One region of the Neisseria arctica genome, then DNA from elsewhere that is predicted to be linked to it. Evidence: predicted binding sites of a transcription regulator. Region 1 holds the regulator's gene; the other holds the start of a gene.
The links. The regulator FNR, encoded in region 1, switches genes on or off when oxygen is low (the NO sensors DNR and NnrR bind a similar motif). The targets are predictions, from matches to a motif close to TTGATNNNNATCAA.
Positions count from the first base shown of each region.

Region 2: LVJ86_RS06225 (HP1242/YdcH family protein) is a predicted target of FNR. The motif match lies at 3,129-3,142, and genes of this name have one in related genera.

Region 1 covers NZ_CP091510.1:2,005,004-2,010,391, reverse strand. The annotation lists partial or broken gene LVJ86_RS09310 (opacity family porin) at 1-95, opposite strand, end outside; gene LVJ86_RS09305 (hypothetical protein) at 106-336, opposite strand; gene hemN (oxygen-independent coproporphyrinogen III oxidase) at 585-1,991, opposite strand; gene fnr (fumarate/nitrate reduction transcriptional regulator Fnr) at 2,161-2,895, shown strand; gene LVJ86_RS09290 (CysB family HTH-type transcriptional regulator) at 3,067-4,017, opposite strand; gene LVJ86_RS09285 (OmpA family protein) at 4,480-5,220, shown strand.
Region 2 covers NZ_CP091510.1:1,352,014-1,357,401, reverse strand. The annotation lists gene LVJ86_RS06245 (hypothetical protein) at 1-301, opposite strand, end outside; gene glyA (serine hydroxymethyltransferase) at 443-1,693, opposite strand; gene LVJ86_RS06235 (hypothetical protein) at 1,878-2,231, opposite strand; gene LVJ86_RS06230 (nitroreductase family protein) at 2,261-3,004, opposite strand; gene LVJ86_RS06225 (HP1242/YdcH family protein) at 3,283-3,504, shown strand; gene LVJ86_RS06220 (deoxyguanosinetriphosphate triphosphohydrolase) at 3,721-5,064, shown strand; tRNA gene LVJ86_RS06215 (tRNA-Arg) at 5,212-5,288, shown strand; tRNA gene LVJ86_RS06210 (tRNA-Glu) at 5,304-5,378, shown strand.

The DNA of each region.
Region 1 (5,388 bases):
CGAATACCCACATAAGGTGTTAAGGCAGTTTGATTGTGCGCATCATAAATTGCCGAGATGCCAGTACCTTGTACGCTTAAATCCCCTTGAGTGGATGAATAAGCATTAGAGGTGGAATTTTACTTTCCCAAAATGGGTGTAATCGAGTGCGTAACGGGCATTGCCGAAGCTTTTACCTACAGAAATACGCGTATTAGTGACAGTATCTTTATGATTTTGATTGTCTGCTTTTAACACCAACCGAGATGTGCCAAGTTCACCTTGGATATACAGTCCCTCTGCTGCGGCCATGGTTGAGAAGCCGCTTAATAATGTAATCAGTAAGAATTTTTTCATTTTAAAGTCTAACCGGATAATAATGCTAGATAAATATATCAAAAAACAAACAGGCTAACATAATAAAATGCTGTTCTCCGTTAGCTTATATTTTATATCTTTGTAAAATTATTGATTTATTTTTAAGTGGTTATTTTTTATTAAGTTAATTCTTATGTATTTATATTTTTTAGGTGGGTTGATTGGAAAACCTGTATTTATAAATAAAAAGGCTGTCCATCATGAAGGCAGCCTTTTTATTTATGTGGTTAAACCGTCTGTGAATATTTTGCAGCTGTTTCTTTATGGCGCAGATGATAATCGAAAACCATGGCGATATTGCGGATCACAAAGCGGCCTTTGGGCGTGACGGTCAAACCTTGAGGTTTGAGTATTATTAGGCCGCGTTCGGCCAAGTTTAGTAAATCGGACAATTCTTCTGAGAAATATTGTTTGAACGGAATACCGAACAAACTTTCATATGTTTGAAAATCAAGTGAGAATCGGCACATTAGATCTTGAATAATATTTCGACGCAGAATGTCGTCACGGTTGAGGCGGTAACCGCGCATAACGGGTAAACGACCATTGTCGATAGCGTTGTAATAGGCATCAATATCACGTTCGTTTTGAACATAAGTATTGCCGATTTTACCGATACTGGAAACGCCAATGGCAATTAAGTCGCAGTCCGCATAGGTAGAATAACCTTGGAAATTGCGTTGAAGCCAGCCTTCACGCAGGGCGATAGCTAATTCGTCATTGGGTTTGGCAAAATGATCCATACCGATAAAGGTATAACCTTTCCGAGTAAGGGTTTGTACGGCGTATTGAAGTATATCAAGCTTCTCTTCGCTGCCTGGTACGCTCTCAGTGTCGATACGGCGTTGAGGTTTAAAAATATGAGGTAGGTGTGCGTAGTGGTAAAGTGCCAGTCGGTCCGGATCAAGTGTTAAAACCGTATCGATAGTGGGTTTGATGCTTTCAAGCGATTGATATGGCAAACCATATATTAAATCAACACTAACAGATTTGAATCCTGCTTCGCGCGCTGCTTCGATGACTTCACGGGTTTCCTCAACAGTTTGGATGCGGTTGACGGCTTGTTGTACTTTGGGATCGAAATCCTGAATACCGACACTCATACGGTTGAAACCGAGGCGTCCCAGATGAAAGACGGTTTCCCGGCTGACCTTCCTTGGGTCTATTTCGATTGAATACTCACCGTTCGGCAGTAATTGAAAGTGGCGCCGTATCATGTCGAAAACACGTTCCAGCTGGTCATCGTCTAAGAAGGTGGGTGTGCCGCCGCCAAAATGGAGCTGTGCCAGTGGAAGCTTCCCATTGAGATGCGGGGACAATAGAGCCATTTCTTTTTCTAGGTATTCTATATATGCGTCGGCACGTGTTTTATCTTTTGTGATAATTTTGTTACAACCGCAGTAATAGCAAATGGTATTGCAAAAAGGTATGTGTATATATAGGGATAAAGGTTTATTGAGTGCTCCGGTATTGCGCTGCTGTAACGCTTGTAGGTAATCAGACTCGCCGAAGCCGCTATGGAAGCGGTCTGCCGTAGGATAAGAGGTGTAGCGGGGGCCGCTGGCAGGTAGGCTGGCAATTAGTTCGCGGTTAAACTCCGGTTCTTGGCTGGTGTGTATAGGTATGGTTTTCATGTGGCGGCTTTTATAAAAGGGTGTGTTACAATAATCGGACGCCGTGATAGCGGATTGGGCAATTTTACGGATGTTTGGTAGAATGTGCCAACCAAGATGATGATGTCTTGATTTGAGTCAATCACTCTAATTTTAAAGGGTTTAAAGGCTATAAAGCCTAGAAGAAATTATGTCTGCACACACCACTCAAAATCAAATGAAAGCATTGTGTTCGACCTGTTCTCTGCGTGAACTGTGTTTGCCTGTGGGGTTGATGCCGACTGAATTTGAGCAGCTTGATGCTGTGATCAAACAAAGCCGCCGCTTGAAAAAAGGCGAGTTTTTATTTCGGGCAGGCGAGCCTTTTGCTTCTTTGTTTGCTATACGTACCGGCTTTTTTAAAACAACCGTAGCCAGCCAAGATGGCCGCGATCAAGTAACCGGTTTTTTTATGTCGGGTGAGTTGATCGGTATGGACGGTATTTGTTCGCATGTACATAGTTGTGATGCCGTCGCATTAGAAGATAGCGAAGTATGCGAGCTCCCGTTTGCCCATATGGAAATGTTAGGTCAAAGAATCCCCAGCTTGCAGACTCATTTTTTCCGTTTGATGAGCCGTGAAATTGTACGTGATCAAGGAGTAATGCTATTGCTTGGGAATATGCGTGCTGAAGAGCGGTTGGCTGCTTTTTTATTAAATTTGTCAAGCAGGCTTTACTCCCGAGGTTTTGCGGCCAATGATTTTATTTTGCGGATGTCGCGTGAGGAAATTGGTAGTTATCTGGGATTAAAATTAGAAACAGTGAGCAGAACTTTATCGAAATTTCATCATGAAGGCTGGATTTTGGTTGAGCATAAACATATTCAAATTTTAAAACCCCAAGTACTCAAGCAAATGGTATATGGTGCGGAACATGCGGTTTGACAGGGTTAAATAAAGTGGTGCTCAAGTAAAAATCCAAAAGCTTTCTGACAAAAATAAATATAGCTTAAATATCAAACAGGCCGTCTGAACTTTCAGACGGCCTGTTTGATATATTTGTAAGGTTTCGTATCCTAATATCATTAATTAATCAGTTTTGATGCTTGTTTGAAACTAAATGGAGAAGTCTTCTTCTATCGGAGCATAGAGAATTTGGTCAATTTTTTGGCGAGTTAGCGGGGAAGAAAATATATTAATAAAATCGTAAGTATAACCGCGCAAATATGTATCAGGACGCAGTGCTATGTAAGTTGAAGATGGTTCGAACAAATGATCTACGGGAATCATACGTAGAGTGTGGTCATGCTCGGGATCAAATGCTATTTTCGCCATTAAGCCGATACCGAGTCCCAAGTTAACATAAGTTTTTAAAACATCTGTGTCTGCGGAAGAAAGAGCAACCTTAGGCGGTTCAATATATGCTTTTTGGAAAGCACGGGCTATGCTGCTACCGTTATTAAAGGCAAATTCATAAGTAATTAGAGGATATGTCGAAAGGTCTTCGAGAGTTAAAGGGCGTTGTAGGTCAAGTAGGGCATGCTCTTTAGGTACAATCACTGCGTGGGTCCATTCTGAGCAAGGAAGTTTACGTAAATCGGTATGTTCCTCAAGGGATTCGGTTGCAATGGCAAAGTCCGCCTCTCCGCTCGCAACCATTTGCGATATTGAGTGAGGGTTACCTTGGCGGATACTGAGCTGTACTTTGGGATAGCGTTCGACAAATTTCGCTACGATCGGCGGCAGTACATAGCGTGCTTGCGTATGTGTAGTGGCTATTGTTAAAGAACCCGTATTTTGATCTGTAAATTCATTTCCGATATTTTTAATATTCTGTACATCATGCAATATTTTTTCTGCCAGCTCCAATACGGCTTTTCCCGGTTGGGAAACCGAAACTACCCGTTTCCCACTGCGGATAAATATTTGGATACCGAGTTCGTCCTCTAATAAGCGTATTTGTTTGGAAATACCTGGCTGTGAAGTAAAAAGAGCTTCGGCAGCTTCGGAAACATTCAAATTATGTTTATAAACTTCCAAAACATAGCGTAATTGTTGTAATTTCATGGCAATAAATAAATAGAGTGGTCGGCGGGAAATATGTAGGATTTGTACGACAAATACTAAGATAAATGTAACATATTTCTATCTGTAAGCGGGAGTATACTCTCTGTACTTTGAAGTGAATTGTTTTTAAAAGTTAAATTAAACTGCACTAAGTATAGATTCATACCAATATATTGTTTTGTTGTTGCTTTTGCGCAACTTGTCTATGAAAGGGGTAGTGTTTTGGTTGTAAATAAATGACACGGGTTTGATTTTTCGGCATGATTGATAGGTAGGAAGCAGGCCGTTTGTCGGTTGTTTTCAGTTAGCGCGCTATTGACAGTTTGCTTTGACCTTTTTATAGTGCAAACCTGATATATCCGATTTGCCGCCGTTTGTAATTGATACAGCGGCCTGTATTGGTGATTTGTAGCGGCAGCACCTAAGTTTCCGTTGCATAACAATTTTTGATGAGGGAATAAAATGACCAAACAGCTTAAATTAAGCGCCTTGTTCGTTGCTCTGGTTGCTTCAGGCACTGCAATGGCTAGCGAAGCGCATACTAAACACGGTTACACCGTTGACCGCGAGCAAACTATTGTACGCAACAGCTACGGTGAATGCTGGCAAAACACCTACTTGGACAAAGCAAGTCAAGGCCGTATTGAGTGTGGTGACGCTACCCCGGTTAATGTCGCCCCCGAGTATGCTGATGAGACTGTAGCTCTGTCTGCACAAACATTATTTGGTTTTGACCGCGATACTCTGCGTCCGGAAGCTACTGAAACCTTGAATGCATTGGCTCAACGCTTGAGCAATACTAACGTAGAAGCCGTACGTGTTGAAGGCCATACCGACTTCATGGGTTCTGATGCTTACAACCAAGCTCTGTCTGAGCGTCGTGCTAACGTTGTAGCCAACTACTTGGTTAACCGTGGTGTTGCTTCTACTAAAGTAACTGCTGTTGGTTTGGGTGAATCTCAAGCACGTATGACTGCTACTTGTGAAGCTGAAGTAGCTAAATTGGGTGCTAAAGTTTCTCGTGCTAAGAAACGTGCTGCTCTGATCGCTTGTATCGAGCCTGATCGCCGTGTAGACGTTAAGATCCGTACCTTGGTTACTCGCCAAGTAGCTCCGGGTCAAGTTGAAGGTGAGCGTCCCGCTACTGAAGAAGGTTGGATTCCCGGCCCAGCATCTTCAATTCACGGTTACACCCGTCCGTAATTGATAAAGGTTTTACCTGATTCAGAAAGCCCCGCGTTTAACGGGGCTTTTTTATTACCTAATTAACTACAATTGTAGTGAGGTGAATAAAATTGCTGGTTTTAATAAAAGCGGAGTAATTAATATTTCATTTTGAGTTCTTTGCTTAAAATTTATGCCATCATATAA
Region 2 (5,388 bases), 650 kb from region 1:
TTGTTTCACGCCACATTTGGTAATCGCGTAAGGGTGGTACGGGCGGATTAAGGCAGTGAGGACATACGCCGGTGATGTCTTCGTCATCTTCTTCGATGTGTAAAGCATTAGGATCAAATTTGGCCTGTTGCATCACAGCTTGTGCCAAAGCCTGCTCTTGTACGACATCAAATTCGAAAGCGGCTAGGATGTCGTTTAGTAAATCTAGCTCGGCAGGGCTGAAGTTTGCTGTGTTACGGGTAATCAGCTGGCGGTAGTCGGCATTGCTGATTTTCGTAGCGAGTATTTGAGCGTTGACCATAGGGTTTGAAATATTTGGATAAGGTGTGAATTTATATAAAGGCCGTCTGAAAACAATTTTTCAGACGGCCTTTAATTATCAGAATTTAGGCTACATTATTTATTTAAAAATAACAATCAATGTAACGGAAATTCCGAAAATTTATGCGCCGTAAACCGGATTTTTTTCACATAATGCGGTAGCTGCCTTGGCTACTCTTTCGAGTGTGGCCGTATCTTCAGGATTTTCCAAAACGTCTGCTACCAAGTTGGCCAACTCGCGGGCATCAGCTTCACTGAAACCGCGGGTGGTGATCGCAGAGGTGCCGATACGGATACCTGAAGTAACAAAGGGTTTTTCAGGGTCATTGGGAATGGCGTTTTTATTAACGGTAATGTGCGCTTTGCCTAAGGCTTCTTCAGCCGCTTTACCGGTAATGTTTTTGGCGCGCAGGTCGACCAAGAATACATGGCTTTCTGTTCTGCCTGAAATAATGCGCAAACCGCGTTTTACAAGTTCTTCGGCCATTGCGGCAGCATTTACCTTAACCTGTTTCGCATATTCTTTGAATTCAGGTTGCAGGGCTTCTTTAAAAGCCACTGCTTTGGCTGCAATCACATGCATCAGAGGGCCGCCTTGCAGGCTGGGGAAAATAGCCGAATTCAGTGCTTTTTCGTGAGTGTTGTCTCGGCATAAAATCACACCGCCGCGGGGGCCGCGCAGGGTTTTGTGGGTGGTGGTGGTTACGAAATCGGCAAAAGGAACGGGGTTCGGGTATTCGCCCCCAGCGACCAAACCGGCATAGTGGGCCATATCGACAAAAAGATAAGCACCTACTTTATCGGCGATTTCACGGAATTTGGCCCAGTCGATCTGCAGAGCATAGGCAGAGGCACCGGCTACAATCATTTTTGGTTTGTGTTCCAAGGCCAATCTTTCTACTTCGGCGTAATCCAGCACTTCGTTTTCATCCAAGCCATAGGTGATGGCGTTATACAATTTGCCGGAAATATTAACTGATGCACCGTGGGTGAGGTGGCCGCCGTGTGCGAGGCTCATGCCGAGAATGGTATCGCCCGGTTTTAACACGCTTGCATATACCGCCTGGTTGGCTTGCGAGCCTGAGTGCGGTTGTACGTTGGCATAAGCAGCACCAAAAAGTTCTTTCACACGGTCGATGGCCAGCTGTTCGGCTACGTCAACATGTTCACAGCCGCCGTAATAGCGCTTGCCGGGATAACCTTCGGCATATTTGTTCGTGAGTTGGGAGCCTTGGGCTTCCATTACGGCGCAGCTGACATAGTTTTCAGAGGCAATCAATTCAACGTGATCTTGTTGGCGCTGTACTTCGGCAGCAATTGCCGCAGCCAATTCGGGATCATATTTTTCGATGGTTATGCTTTTTGAGAACATGCAGAAATCCTTTGAGTGGGGTGGAGTAAAGGTTTTCAGACGGCCCCATAAATGGCCGCGCCGAAAGCAAAGAAGATGAAGCGGTATTGTAACCGAAATTAAAAGCGGGTGTTATGAAAACGTTGCAGGCAGAATGAAAGTTTTATTCATAAAAAATATTGCAACGTAGCGAGGTAAAGAGGGATTAGCGGTAGAGGTCGTCTTGCCGCATAAAATGGTCGATGGAGGCAATCAAGCGTTCCAAATCATAGGCTTCTTGCGAGGCACGTAAATTTTGTGCAACGGCCAGTTTGGCAACCGCATCAAGTTTTTTACGGGCGATTTCCCGCGCAGCTTGGGAAAACGCCAGTAATTTTTCTGGTGATGGCGTTTTTTCTGTATTTGCAAGATAGGATGTTTCGGGAGAAAAATAAAAATCTAGGTTGGTGGCATCCTCGCTTACCCACAAGGGATCATTAAGAGGCCACCAGTCATAGCGGCCTTCTAATCGGACAAACTGTCCGCTTACTCCCCAGATATGGTGATAATGCCTGGACATCACATATCCTCTGCACAATGTAAAATAATTTATTTCAGATTGTTTAGCCAGCCTTGTTTCTTTAACAATGGGATATTTTCCGGTGCGTAAGTATTGCTATAGTAACGGGCAAATTTTTCACGGAAAGGAAACTTTTCCCGTGCTTCACCAAATGCAGTCATAGTTTTTTCGTATTGTTCGAGGCCATCTGAAAGGGTTTCATCATCGGGATAGTGGTTCTCGGAATAAACTGTTTCCTTGGGCAGACGCGGTTTAAGCGGCATTTGGATATCGGGTGTGCCGATACAGAGACCGACAATAGGAAAAGTATTTTTGGGCAATGATAAAAGTTCTGTCAGTTGAGGAGCAATCAAGCGGATACCACCGGTAAAGCAGGTAGCATAGCCGAGGCTTTCGGCAGCGATTACGGCATTTTGTGCAGCTAATGCGGTATCTGTAATCGCAGTAATCAGGCTGTCCGGATCACCTGCAGCAGTAAAATTACCTTCGTAAGCCTGACTGGATAAATCCGCACGGTGAAGGTCGGCAATGAAAAGCAAATATGTACTGCAAGTACCGATTTGAGGGTTAGAAGGTTGAAGTGCAACAATCTGTTCCCGCAGATTGGGGTCGGTGATATTTATAATGCTGTAATGTTGTCCGTTCATCCAAGAGGGCGCTTGACGTGCGCAATCGATAATGGTTTGTAAGTGGTTTGCCGGCAATGGCACTCCAGTTTTAAAGTGGCGATATGTGCGATGATTTAAGATAGTTTGTACAGCATTTTGAGACATATCTGAGGTCCTTCAATAGTGGTGTCTGCATGTGGGAAGCTGAGTATTCTTTTATGATTGTAAGAGTTGTCGGTATCGGCGTCCAGCTTATGGTATTAGGCTATAGATGCGGTGGTAAAAGAGATTGCTTTTTGTCAAAAAAGGTTAAGAAAGGATGCAGGGCGATGTAAATAAGGCTGTATCGGGAGGCCGCCTTTGCTATAATAAAACCGAAGAAAGCGAATAATAAAGCGCTTGATTTTTAACTGTTGTACACTTTTTAATTAAGAGGATGAACTATGTTTCCTGAATATCGTGATTTGATTTCAAAACTGAAACAAGAAGATGCACACTTTGCTCGTCTGTTCGACGAACATAATAAGCTGGATGATAAGATTACAGGCTTGGTAAATAATCCTGTAACCAGTGGTTTGGATGAAATTGAAGAATTGAAAAAACAAAAACTGCAATTGAAGGATCAATTGTACGTTATCTTGAAAAAAGCCTCCGAAGAAGCTTAATTTGGTATATGTGACTGGCTAAAACATAGCAGGCCGTCTGAACTATTGTTTCAGACGGCCTGCTTCTATATTATCTGAAGGATATATTTGCCCAATATGAGTTTGGGCTTGTCCGGAAAATAGAGCGAGTCGGATTATCGGTATGAAATATTATAAAGAGTAAAATAAATAAAAATATTTGGGAAATTTTAGTTTACGGAATCAAGCATGGATAAAATGAATTGGCAGCAGTTATTGAGTACACAACGGTTTCGCGCTAAAGACGGGGAAATTATTCCGACTAGTACGCCCTCAACCCAAGAGGGAGTTGATGCTTTACGTACCGATTTTCATATCGATTATGACCGGGTGGTATTTTCAGGGGCTTTCCGCCGTTTGGGGCGTAAAACACAAGTTCATCCTTTTGCCGAGCATGATCATACTCATAACCGCCTAACGCATAGCGTAGAGGTGGCCAGTGTTGGGCGCAGTTTGGGAAATCGGGTTGGAGTAATGCTTCAGGCCGGCGAGTTTCTTCCGCTAGGAAATACGCCTAATGATATTGGTGCAGTGGTTCAGGTGGCGTGTTTGGCGCATGATTTGGGTAATCCGCCGTTCGGACATACGGGGGAAGAGGCTTTGAGGGATTGGTTTCGCAATCCGAAAAATCAATATTATCTTGAAAAACTCAGTGAGGCAGAGCGTTTGGATGTACAAACTTATGAAGGTAATGCCCACAGTTTGCGTTTGTTGGCAACATTGGAAATGTATTGCAATCGCGGCGGAATGCGGTTGACTGCTGCCACCATAGGAACCCTATTAAAATACCCGTGGACAACACTTGCTCCGGAAGGTTGCCGGAAATTCAATATTTATCAAACCGAATTACCTTATATACGCCGTATTGCCGAAGAATTGGGATTGATCCAACAAGGGCAAGACCGCTGGATCCGCCATCCGTTGTCTTACTTAATGGAAGCGGCAGATGATATCTGTTATGCCTTATTGGATTTGGAAGATGCCGTAGAAATTGGATTGTTGGCAGATGCGGAGGTCGAAAGTGTATTATCAGAGCTGACATTTGTTGAAAATACATGGCACGCTCAATCTAGTCGCCAACGTTGCGCAATGTTACGTGGTATCGCTATTGGTAGAGCGATTGATGATGTTGCCCATACTTTTATGTCGCACCAATCAGATTTATTGAAAGGTGAATTTCAGGGTAAGGATTTATTGGCATTGTGTAGTCCTGAAGTCCAAAATACCCTGGAGAAGGCCAAAGATTTGGCACGTACACGCATTTTTCGCCATCAGAGTAAATTGAGAACTGAAATTGCAGCATTTCCATGCCTGGGTTCTGTTTTAGACTTATTAGTGCCGGCTGCTCATACGTTGATTACAGAAGGCAGGGTAGGTGTCCGCCAATCTTTGGTTTTGGAGTTGTTGAATCACGAAAATCCTATTACTACTAAAGATTCTTTATATGAAGCTTATATGAAGATATTGGATTTTGTAGGAGGAATGACCGATAATGCAGCTGCCCGTATGGCTAGAGAGCTTTCCGGTACTGGTATGATATAAAAATGGTTATAAAAATAAATTTATTTATTTCAATTGTTTATTTTATTTTTTAAAAATATTTATCTAAAATGCTAGACATGGTTTAATTATTTCTATATGATTTGGGTCTCTTGATTCACAGCACTAAGAAGAGCTGATGAGTAAAACGCACCCGTAGCTCAGTTGGATAGAGTATCTGGCTACGAACCAGAGGGTCGGGCGTTCGAATCGCTCCGGGTGCGCCATCAAGATTTTCTAATGCGCCCATCGTCTAGCGGTTAGGACATCGCCCTTTCACGGCGGTAACCGGGGTTCGATTCCCCGTGGGCGTGCCAGTTTGATAAA